DNA from 2 places in the Pyruvatibacter sp. genome. Region 2 is predicted to be linked to the other one. Evidence: predicted binding sites of a transcription regulator. Region 2 holds the regulator's gene; the other holds the start of a gene.
The links. The regulator HrcA, encoded in region 2, represses chaperone genes, less so after heat shock. The targets are predictions, from matches to a motif close to GTTAGCACTCNCNNNNNGNGAGTGCTAAC.

Region 1 (5,001 bases), on a different contig from region 2:
CCGGCATGCCGCCGCCGCCGCCGTTGTTCTTCTCCGGCTTGTCGGCAACCATGGCTTCGGTGGTGATGAGCAGGCCGGCAACTGAGGCTGCATCCTGCAGAGCGTGACGCACAACCTTGACGGGGTCGATGACGCCCATCTCAACCAGGTTGCCGTACTCTTCGGTCTGTGCGTTGAAGCCGAAGCCCACGCCCTTGCCTTCAAGTACCTTGCCCACAACGATCGAGCCTTCCACACCGGCGTTTTCCGCGATCTGGCGGATCGGAGCCTGAATGGCCCGCAGCACGATGGTGATACCGGCACGCACGTCAGCATTGTCGACACTTGCGAGCACGGCATTCACAGCCTTGGTGCAAGCCAGCAGAGCCGTGCCGCCGCCGGGCACGATGCCTTCTTCAACGGCAGCGCGGGTTGCGTTCAGTGCGTCGTCCACACGGTCCTTGCGCTCTTTCACTTCCACTTCGGTTGCACCGCCAACACGCAGCACGGCAACACCGCCTGCAAGTTTGGCCAGACGCTCCTGAAGTTTTTCGCGGTCGTAATCAGATGTTGTGTCTTCAATCTGATTGCGGATCTGTGCAACGCGGGCTTCGATGTCAGCTTTCTTGCCTGAGCCATCAACAATCGTTGTATCGTCTTTGGTGATGCGCACTTTCTTGGCCGTACCGAGCATGTCCAGCGTAACGCTTTCCAGCTTGATGCCCAGATCTTCCGAGATCACCTGACCGCCGGTAAGGACAGCGATGTCCTCCAGCATGGCCTTGCGGCGATCACCGAAGCCGGGTGCCTTCACGGCAGCGATCTTGAGGCCGCCACGCAGCTTGTTGACCACGAGGGTCGCCAGCGCTTCGCCTTCAATGTCTTCTGCAATGATGAGCAACGGACGTGACGACTGCACAACAGCTTCGAGGATCGGCAGCATGGACTGCAGGTTCGACAGCTTCTTTTCGTGCAGCAGGATGTAGGGATCGTCGAGTTCGGCCACCATCTTGTCGGCGTTGGTGATGAAGTACGGCGACAGGTAGCCGCGGTCGAACTGCATGCCTTCAACAACTTCAAGCTCGGTTTCCAGCGACTTGGCTTCTTCAACCGTAATCACACCCTCATTGCCGACCTTCTGCATGGCCTGCGCGATGAGATCACCGATTTCCTTTTCGCCGTTTGCCGAGATCGTACCGACCTGAGCAATTTCCTCAGAACCTTTCACCTTTTTGGCGCGCTTCTTGAGGTCTTCGATGGCTGCTGCTGTTGCCATGTCGATGCCGCGCTTGAGGTCCATCGGGTTCATGCCCGCAGCAACGGCCTTGCCGCCTTCGCGTACAATCGCCTGCGCCAGAACGGTGGCAGTGGTTGTGCCGTCACCGGCTTCGTCGTTGGTGCGTGACGCAACTTCACGAACCATCTGGGCGCCCATGTTCTCGAACTTGTCTTCGAGTTCAATTTCCTTGGCCACCGTTACGCCGTCCTTGGTGATGCGCGGAGCACCGAACGACTTGTCGATCACCACGTTGCGGCCTTTGGGGCCGAGCGTGACTTTTACTGCGTTAGCAAGCGTATCGACGCCCTTGAGCATCTTCGCGCGTGCGTCTGCTGAAAACTTGACGTCTTTTGCCATGGTTTTCAAAACCTCCATTTAGCCGCTCGGCGCGCGATGCGCTTGCCGGGGACGGCTGTGTTTCATTCAGAATTAGTGGCTTTCGAAGTGCTGAAATGCGGCACAAAAAAAGCCGCGATCACGGGGGTGCCCGTTACGCAGCCTTCTTGGCCTTTTTTGTCACTTCGATGATGCCGAGAATGTCGCTCTCTTTCATGATGAGCAGATCCTCGCCGTCAATCTTCACTTCTGTGCCGGACCATTTGCCGAACAGCACCCGGTCGCCAGCTTTCACGTCGAGCGGCTGAACCTTGCCGCTCTCATCGCGGGCGCCAGCACCAACAGCGACGATTTCACCTTCGCTGGGTTTTTCCTTGGCCGTGTCGGGGATGATGATCCCGCCAGCGGTCTTTGCTTCTTCTTCGAGCCGACGAACGACCACCCGGTCGTGCAGGGGACGAAAACCCATGAGCTCTCTCCTCTCAAACAGGATATGGCCCCAACGGGATCAGGGCCAAAGTTCCAGTATTTTCAATGACTAAGCGGAAGGCCTGAGCCTCCACGCCGCTTTCTTGGCACTCACATCGTGTGAGTGCTAACAAGCGCACTCTGGAGATAGGCGCACGCCCCAAATCTGTCAACCAGAGGAAAGCTGATTTTTGGCAGAAAGACGCAGGTGTTTGAGCCTTTATTCGCCCGCAGCAGGAAACTGGCCAGAGGCCGTTCTGATCTGTGGGGCAGGGGCGCGGGCATGGTTGAAAACCTGTTGCCTGTGCTGCGCATACCGCCCGACTGTTGCTCGCGACGGGTCAAACTGGTCCAGCAGCGTTGCCACAAACAGGCTGACGCCCAGCAGTTCAAGCCCTTCTTCCACGCTGATGGTCAGCGCGTAATAGGCGCTCATGCGGTAGCCATTGTAGTCGAGCCAGCCGCCAAGCATCTCCATGCCCAGAGCGCCGAATACAAAAAGTGCGCCATAGATCGCAAATCTGACAAACAGGCCGCGCGGCAGATCCCTGAGCAGCGGCAACAAGACAAGGCCCAGACCGGCAACACATATGAATGCCGGTACAACCCATGCGTAAAACAGGAAACCGCCAAAGCCGAAGGCTGACCTGAGAGGATCAATCACGCCTTCATGAAAGCTGGCCGCCTCATCAATGGAAAGCACCACAAAGACAAATGCCATGATGGCCCACAAACGCCACAGCCGGTCACCAACCCGCCAGGCCTGTGCCCCCAGTGTGTAGAGCAGCAGCGCTGCCAGCAACATGGCGGATGACCCCCACCATGCGGGCACACTGTTTTCCGCATCCAGATCAAACTGCCGCAAGTCCTGCACAATCGTGTGGCCACCGACATTCAGCATGAATGCCTCGCGCGCCAGCCCGGCAGCAAAAACGGCCAGCGATACTGCAAAGATCACGTATTTTCCGGTCTGCGGATCAAGGCGCATTGGTGCGCTCCATTTTCTTCTTATTGTGAGACAGGCCGTCGGCCCGATTTGTGACCCATACAAATCGCGTGCCGCGCCTTAACCCGGTCTTTGGCCCTCGTCCTGCACAGTTGCGCAAAGGTTCAACCAGCAGGAAGCCCCCCAAATGCCTGCCATCCCTGATACACAGCACCCGCCTTTAGTGGTGCCAATGCCAGTAACCCCCGGCAAACCGGCGCAAATGCCGCTTGTTCTGGACCTGGATGGTGCGCTCATTCGCACCGACATTCTGTTTGAGACATTTGTCGCGTATGTGCGCGAAAACCCGCTGCGCCTGTTTCAGGTTGCTGCATGGGCGCTGCGGGGGCGTGCCGTTTTGAAACAAAAGCTGGCCCGTGCCGCGACACTTGATGTTGATGGCCTGCCCGTCACCGAAGATCTGGTGAGCTACGCGGCCCGCGAAGCCGCCCATGGACGCATGGTGTGTCTGGCCACAGCAACCGACCGTCTGATTGCCGACCGGATTGCCGAACGGTTCCCGTTTATCTCCAAGGTTTTTGCAAGCGACGGGGAAACCAACCTCAAATCCTCCGCCAAAGCAGCCGTGCTGACCAAAGCATTTCCCGATGGTTTTGAGTACGCAGGCGACAGCCGCGCCGACGTGCCGGTATGGCGCGCGGCGTCGCGGTCTATTGTGGTGAATCCGACGGCAGGCGTATTGCGAGCCGCGCGCACCATCCGCGAACCTGAGCAGGTGTTTGCGCGGCCCAAAACCGGCTTCAGATTTGTTGCCAAGGTTTTGCGCCTGCACCAGTGGGCCAAGAACGGACTCATTTTTGCGCCGCTGATGCTGGGCGGGTTGCTGTTTGATGCCTCCGCCTGGGTGCTGGCCGGCGCGGGCTTTCTGGCCCTGTCGCTTCTTGCTTCGGCGACCTATCTGCTGAACGATCTGTTTGACCTTGCCGATGACCGTCGCCATTGGTCAAAAAGCAAACGCCCGCTGGCATCAGGCAGGCTCAAAATCGCTCATGCCCTGTTGCTGATCCCCGCAGGCATGATGTCAGCCTATGCGATTGCCGCATGGATCGGCCCCATCGCCATCGTGTTCCTCACCGCCTATCTGGCGCTGACACTTGCCTACTCGTTCAGGCTCAAGCGTATTGAACTGCTGGATGCGGCTGTGCTCGCCACGCTGTTTACGCTGCGCCTTGGCTTCGGTGTTGCGCTCGCCAGCGTTGCCCTGTCGCCGTGGCTGCTGGTGTTTTCCATGTTCTTGTTCCTGTCACTGTCGTTTGCCAAACGCCATGTTGAAGTCACCCGCATGGAAGCACGCGGTCGCAAGGAAGCGGCCGGCCGCGGTTACAAGGCGGGTGATGGACCCATGGTGGCGATGATTGGTGCAGCGTCCGGTCTTGCTGCCGTGCAGGTGATGGTGATGTATGTCATGAACGAGGCGTACACCGCAGGCACGTACACTCAGCCCCTAATGCTGTGGGCCGTGCCGCCGATCCTGTTTTTGTGGATCGCCCGCGTCTGGCTGTTGGCCCAGCGTGGCGAACTCGACGACGACCCTGTGGCATTTGCCGTCAAGGACGGTCCAAGCCTGCTGCTGGGTGCCGTGCTGGGTATGGTCTTCCTCGCCGCGCTGTTCGGCTCACCGGTCTAGGATCGTACCAATGACTGAATGGAAACGTGTGCTGCGGTTTTTGGTGGTCGGCACTCTTGCCGCCGCCGTCAACTGGCTGGCACGCATCGCGCTTTCCGCGGCTTTTGCGCCTGCCTTGAGTTTCGAAGCCGCGGTCCTCATCGCCTACGCCATCGGCATGATGAGCGGTTTTTTGTTGTATCGCGCCTATGTGTTTCCCGAAGCTGCCTTGCCCATGCATGTCCAGGTGCGCCGCTTCGTGGCGGTCAACCTCGTGAGTGCTGCGCAGGTGTGGCTGGTGGCCGTTGTGTTATTGCGGCTTGTGTT
Region 2 (5,001 bases):
TCGGGCCGCAGTTTCAGGTCTGGGGGCGCATCGGTGAAACCGGCGAGGTCTTCAATGGCAGCCGCGAAACCATGACGGTGCGGGCATCCAAAACAGATGCGACCGGCGGCAGGCTGTATCTGGGTGGTCAGTTTCCCGGTCAGTTCTCTGACAAGCAGGGCCGTATGCTGCCGGACCTCAACGCCTATGAGGGCGCGGACGGCGAGTTCACTGTGCTGGCGATCAGGTGGCGCGGCAGTGCTGCCGACGGGCTGGCTGCCATGGCGTCCGGGGGTGCGGCAGGCAGCGCGTCAGGTGAGGTGTCGGCGCTTGTTGCAGCCGAGCGTCAGCGTCTCGCTGAGCCTGACACCCCGCCGGAAGGCTGGAACCACCTTTGGTTTCTGGGACAGAACAATATCTATACGGATCAATCCGTCAGCGAGACCGGCAAGCCATGCATCCACTGCCATACGGACAAGAATGTCGGCATCCTGCAAAAGGAAACACCCTTTGCGTTGACGCCGGAAACAGAAATTTCCTGGGACTGGAAGGTGGATGCGCTGCCGTCAGCCCTGCCCGAAGACACAGCCGCCAGCCATGACTACATCTCGATTGCCGTCGAGTTCGAGAATGGCCGCGATATTACCTACTACTGGAGCCGCGACCTGCCAGTGGGGCATTCCTACTGGTGCCCGCTGCCCACCTGGAAAGACCGGGAGTTTCATGTGGTGATCCGCTCAGGCGAGCGCGAGCTTGGGCAATGGCTGAGCGAAACACGCAATCTGTATACGGACTATGAGAAGTATATGGGCGCACCGCCCGAACGCGTGGTGCGGGTGTGGTTTATCGCCAATAGCCTGTTTCAGCGCATCCCCGGACGCGCCGACTTTAGCAATATTGAACTTGTCAACGGCAGCGACAAGCTGCGGGTACTCTAAAGCGGGCGCTTTGCGTACGGTGATGAGGGAGTGCTGCCCCCCAACGTGCCTTTCCGCGACTGGAACGCGGAATCCAGGGGCGACACGTAAGCATGTAGCCAGGTAGCCCTGGGCCCCGCGATCAAGTCGCGGGGAGACAGGGGCGGTTAAAGGTTCAGGCCGCTAAGCCTTGGTGTCGATCTTGGAACCCGGCGTTGGCTTGTCGTCACCGCCTTTTGCAGCGTCCGGTGTGTCCGTCGCTGCGGGGGTGTCAGCTGCATCCGATTTGGGGGCTACCGCGGGGCCGCCCTTGGAGACGCCCACCATGGCCGGGCGCAGCAACCGGTCGCCGATGATGTAGCCGGTTGCGACCACTTCCATCACCGTGCCGGCGGGCTGTGTGGGGTCGGGCGCTTCAAACATGGCCTGATGCAGGTTGGGATCGAACTTCTCGCCTTTGGGGTCGATGGCTTTGACGCCGTGGCGCTCCATCACCGACAAGAACTCGCGCTCGGTCATTTCCACACCCTCAATGAGATTGCGGATCGGATCAGGCACGCCCTTTTTGTCGTCGTCTGACAATGTGTCGATGGCGCGGCGCATATTGTCGCCAACGCTCAGTACGTCGCGGGCAAAGCTGGTGACGGCATATTTGCTGGCATCCTGCTTGTCGCGCTCGGCACGCTTGCGGGTGTTTTCAGCGTCTGCCACCGCGCGCAGCAACCGGTCCGTGAGGTCGCTTACCTGCGCTTCAAGCTCGGCAATGCGGGCGTCCGGCCCGACGGCCTCCGGCGCATCGTCCTGTGCCCACGGTGTGTCGTGTGCATCATCCGGGGCAGCCTGTTCGGGGGTCGCGCCGGGTGCATCAGCGCTGTCAGGTGTTTCGTCGGGATTTTGGTCTTTGGGGTTGTTCATCGTCGTTGCATCTACCGTTTCAAATATCGCGAATGGGTCGCCGCGACACAATCCGAGCCCTCATCTGGAGCCTGCGGCGGCGTATGGCAACCCCCATAAACCCGGCATCGCGTGGACTCACCGCACCAGTTGCGTGACCAGACGAGCGGTATAATCCACAATCGGGATCACGCGGGCATAGTTAAGCCGCGTCGGACCCACCACGCCCAGAACCCCCACAATCTGGTTTTCAGCATTGGTGTAGGGCGACACGATGACGGACGAGCCCGACAGCGAAAACAGCTTGGTTTCAGAGCCGATGAAAATGCGCACGCCTTCAGCCTCTTCGGCGAGCGTGAGCAGTTGCAGAAGCTCTTCCTTGGTTTCAAGGTCGTTGAACAGGCGGCGTACGCGCTCAAGGTCTTCCTGCGCCTGCACATCCTCCAGCAGGTTGGCCCGCCCGCGCACAATGAGCGACCGGCCAGCAGACCCGGACACGGCATCGGTGCCGGACCATACCGCAAGCCCCGCCTCAACCACGCGGGTGGTCAGCTCATCAAGCTCGGCACGGCGGGCGTCAATTTCCTGCTGCACACGCCTTTGCGCTTCATCGAAGTTGCGGCCCTTGAGGCGCGCGTTGAGATAGTTTGAGGCCATCGTCAGCGACGACGCAGGCATGTCGCGCGGCGTATCAATGATGCGGTTTTCAACCGAGCCGTCCTCAAACACGATGACGGCCAGCGTCTGCCCCGGCGACACCGGCACAAACTCAAGCTGCTTGAGCCGCGCCTGACGTTTGGGCGCCACCACCAGGCCCGCGCAGTGCGACAGGCCGGAGAGGGTCTGTGATACCTGCGCCAGCGGGCCGTCAGCGGTCCGATTGGAGCCGGACAACTGGCTTTCAATGCCCGCGCGTTCATCATCGGTGAGGTCGCCCACCTGCAACAGCGCATCCACAAACAGCCGCAAACCTGCCTCTGTCGGCATCCGCCCGGCGGATGTATGCGGCGACGACAAAAGCCCCAGTTCTTCGAGGTCCGCCATCACATTGCGGATCGAGGCAGGCGACAGCGTTACACCGCCGGTCCTGGAACCCGCCTTGGAGAGCGTGCGCGAGCCCACGGGGTCGCCGGTGGCCAGATAGGTTTCCACAAGCTGCCGAAAAACCTCGCGCGAGCGCTGGTTGAGGTCGAGCAGCGTATTGGGGCCATCGGGCATCTATCAGACCTGTGAAAAAGAAAACTGCCGGCAGGCGGCGCACCTGCAGCTTTGGCGCACTATGACACTGAATCTAGGAACACCCTCATCCAACGTCAATTTTGTGAAGGGCTTGCGAGTGCGGCGTCGCGGCGATAGGACAGGTCCGACATTTTCCCCAAAGCACTGGAGTGCCCATGCGCCCGTCTGGCCGCCGCCCCGATCAAATGCGTTCTGTCTCTTTCGAGCCGGGTTTTTCCAAACACGCGGAAGGCTCATGCCTTGTGCGCTTTGGTGACACCCATGTGCTGGTCACCGCCAGCCTTGAAGAACGCGTGCCGCCATTTCTGCGCAACTCAGGACGCGGCTGGGTGACGGCTGAATACGGTATGCTGCCGCGCGCCACAGGCGAGCGTATGCGCCGTGAAGCATCGACAGGCAAGCAGTCCGGCCGCACGCAGGAAATCCAGCGGCTAATTGGCCGTTCCCTGCGCGCTGTGGTGGACCTGGGTGCCATGGGCGAACGTCAGGTGTCGGTAGATTGCGATGTTCTTCAGGCCGATGGCGGCACCCGCACCGCATCCATAACGGGTGCATGGGTCGCCCTGCACCAGTGTTTTTCATGGATGAAAGAGCGCGACATGATTTCAGAGATACCACTGAAAGATCATGTGGCGGCCATTTCCTGTGGCATCTATCAGGGCATGCCTGTGTCTGATCTGGACTACGACGAGGATTCAACCGCCGACACCGACGCAAACTTCGTCATGACCGGCGCCGGCGGTATTGTCGAGATTCAGGGCACCGCCGAGGGTGATCCGTTCACGGAAGAACAGTTCAAGGACCTTATGGGCCTCGCCAAAGCCTCTATCCGTGATCTGGTGGAAATGCAAAAGCAGGCGGTGGCCTGAGCCATGCAGCCCCCGCTGCCGCATCGCCGCTTTTCGGCTTCAAAGCTGGTGGTCGCCAGCCACAACGAAGGCAAGGTCACGGAAATCCGTGATCTGCTCAAGCCCTTCGGTGTGGAAACCGTGTCGGCCAGCGAGCTGGACCTGCCCGAACCCGAAGAAACCGGCACGACATTCAGGGCCAATGCCGAACTCAAGGCGTTGGCAGCAGCAACGGCTGCCGACATGCCCGCGCTGTCGGATGATTCGGGGCTTGCAGTCGAGGCGCTTGACGGCGAGCCTGGCATTTATTCTGCGCGCTGGGCGCAAATGCCGGGCGGGCGGGATTTTGATGCGGCAATGACGCGCGTCGAAAAAGAGGTCTGCGCCCGTAACGGCGGACCCGGCGGCAACCGCGCCGCCAGCTTTGTGTGTGCCCTGACGTTGGCCTGGCCCGACGGTCACATGGAAACATTTGAAGGTTCCGTGGCGGGAACGCTTGTGTGGCCGGGGCGCGGCACGCGCGGTTTCGGGTATGATCCCGTGTTCGTGCCCAACGGACACACAAAAACCTTTGGCGAGATGGACCCGGCGGCGAAACATGCAATCTCCCACCGTGCAGATGCCTTTGAACAGCTCATTGACGCCTGCTTCGCACAGCCCGCGCGTAGCTGACGCCACAAATGACGCGTTTGGCGTTTATGTGCACTGGCCGTTCTGTCAGGCCAAATGCCCGTATTGCGATTTCAACAGTCACGTAAAGCAGGGCGTCGATCAGGCCCGCTACGCAAAAGCGCTTGCCCGCGAACTTGCCACCATGGCGCAGCGTATGCCGGACCGCACGGTGACCAGCATCTTTTTCGGCGGCGGCACGCCCTCCCTGATGGATGTTGCAAGCGTTGAAACGGTGCTCGACGCGATTGCCGCGCGGTGGGCGGTGGACCCGCAGGCGGAAATAACGCTGGAGGCCAATCCCACCAGCGTCGAGGCTGAGCGCTTTCGCGGCTATCGCGCAGCAGGCGTCAACCGCGTGTCGCTGGGCGTTCAGGCGCTGGACGACAAAAGCCTCAAGGCTCTGGGCCGATTGCATACGGCTGACGAAGCGCTGGCGGCTGTGGCGCTGGCGC

Region 1: the regulator HrcA is predicted to act here: its motif matches at 2,166-2,194, upstream of groES (co-chaperone GroES).

What each region holds. Positions count from the first base shown of each region.
Region 1 is NZ_JAVJSC010000004.1:470,437-475,437, reverse strand. Features, by position in the region: gene groL (chaperonin GroEL) at 1-1,615, opposite strand, end outside; gene groES (co-chaperone GroES) at 1,749-2,063, opposite strand; gene RIB87_RS11035 (DUF8692 domain-containing protein) at 2,283-3,050, opposite strand; gene RIB87_RS11030 (UbiA family prenyltransferase) at 3,196-4,695, shown strand; gene RIB87_RS11025 (GtrA family protein) at 4,706-5,001, shown strand, end outside.
Region 2 is NZ_JAVJSC010000003.1:679,938-684,938, forward strand. Features, by position in the region: gene RIB87_RS06695 (DUF3047 domain-containing protein) at 1-917, shown strand, start outside; gene grpE (nucleotide exchange factor GrpE) at 1,080-1,811, opposite strand; gene hrcA (heat-inducible transcriptional repressor HrcA) at 1,929-3,008, opposite strand; gene rph (ribonuclease PH) at 3,185-3,898, shown strand; gene rdgB (RdgB/HAM1 family non-canonical purine NTP pyrophosphatase) at 3,902-4,549, shown strand; gene hemW (radical SAM family heme chaperone HemW) at 4,497-5,001, shown strand, end outside.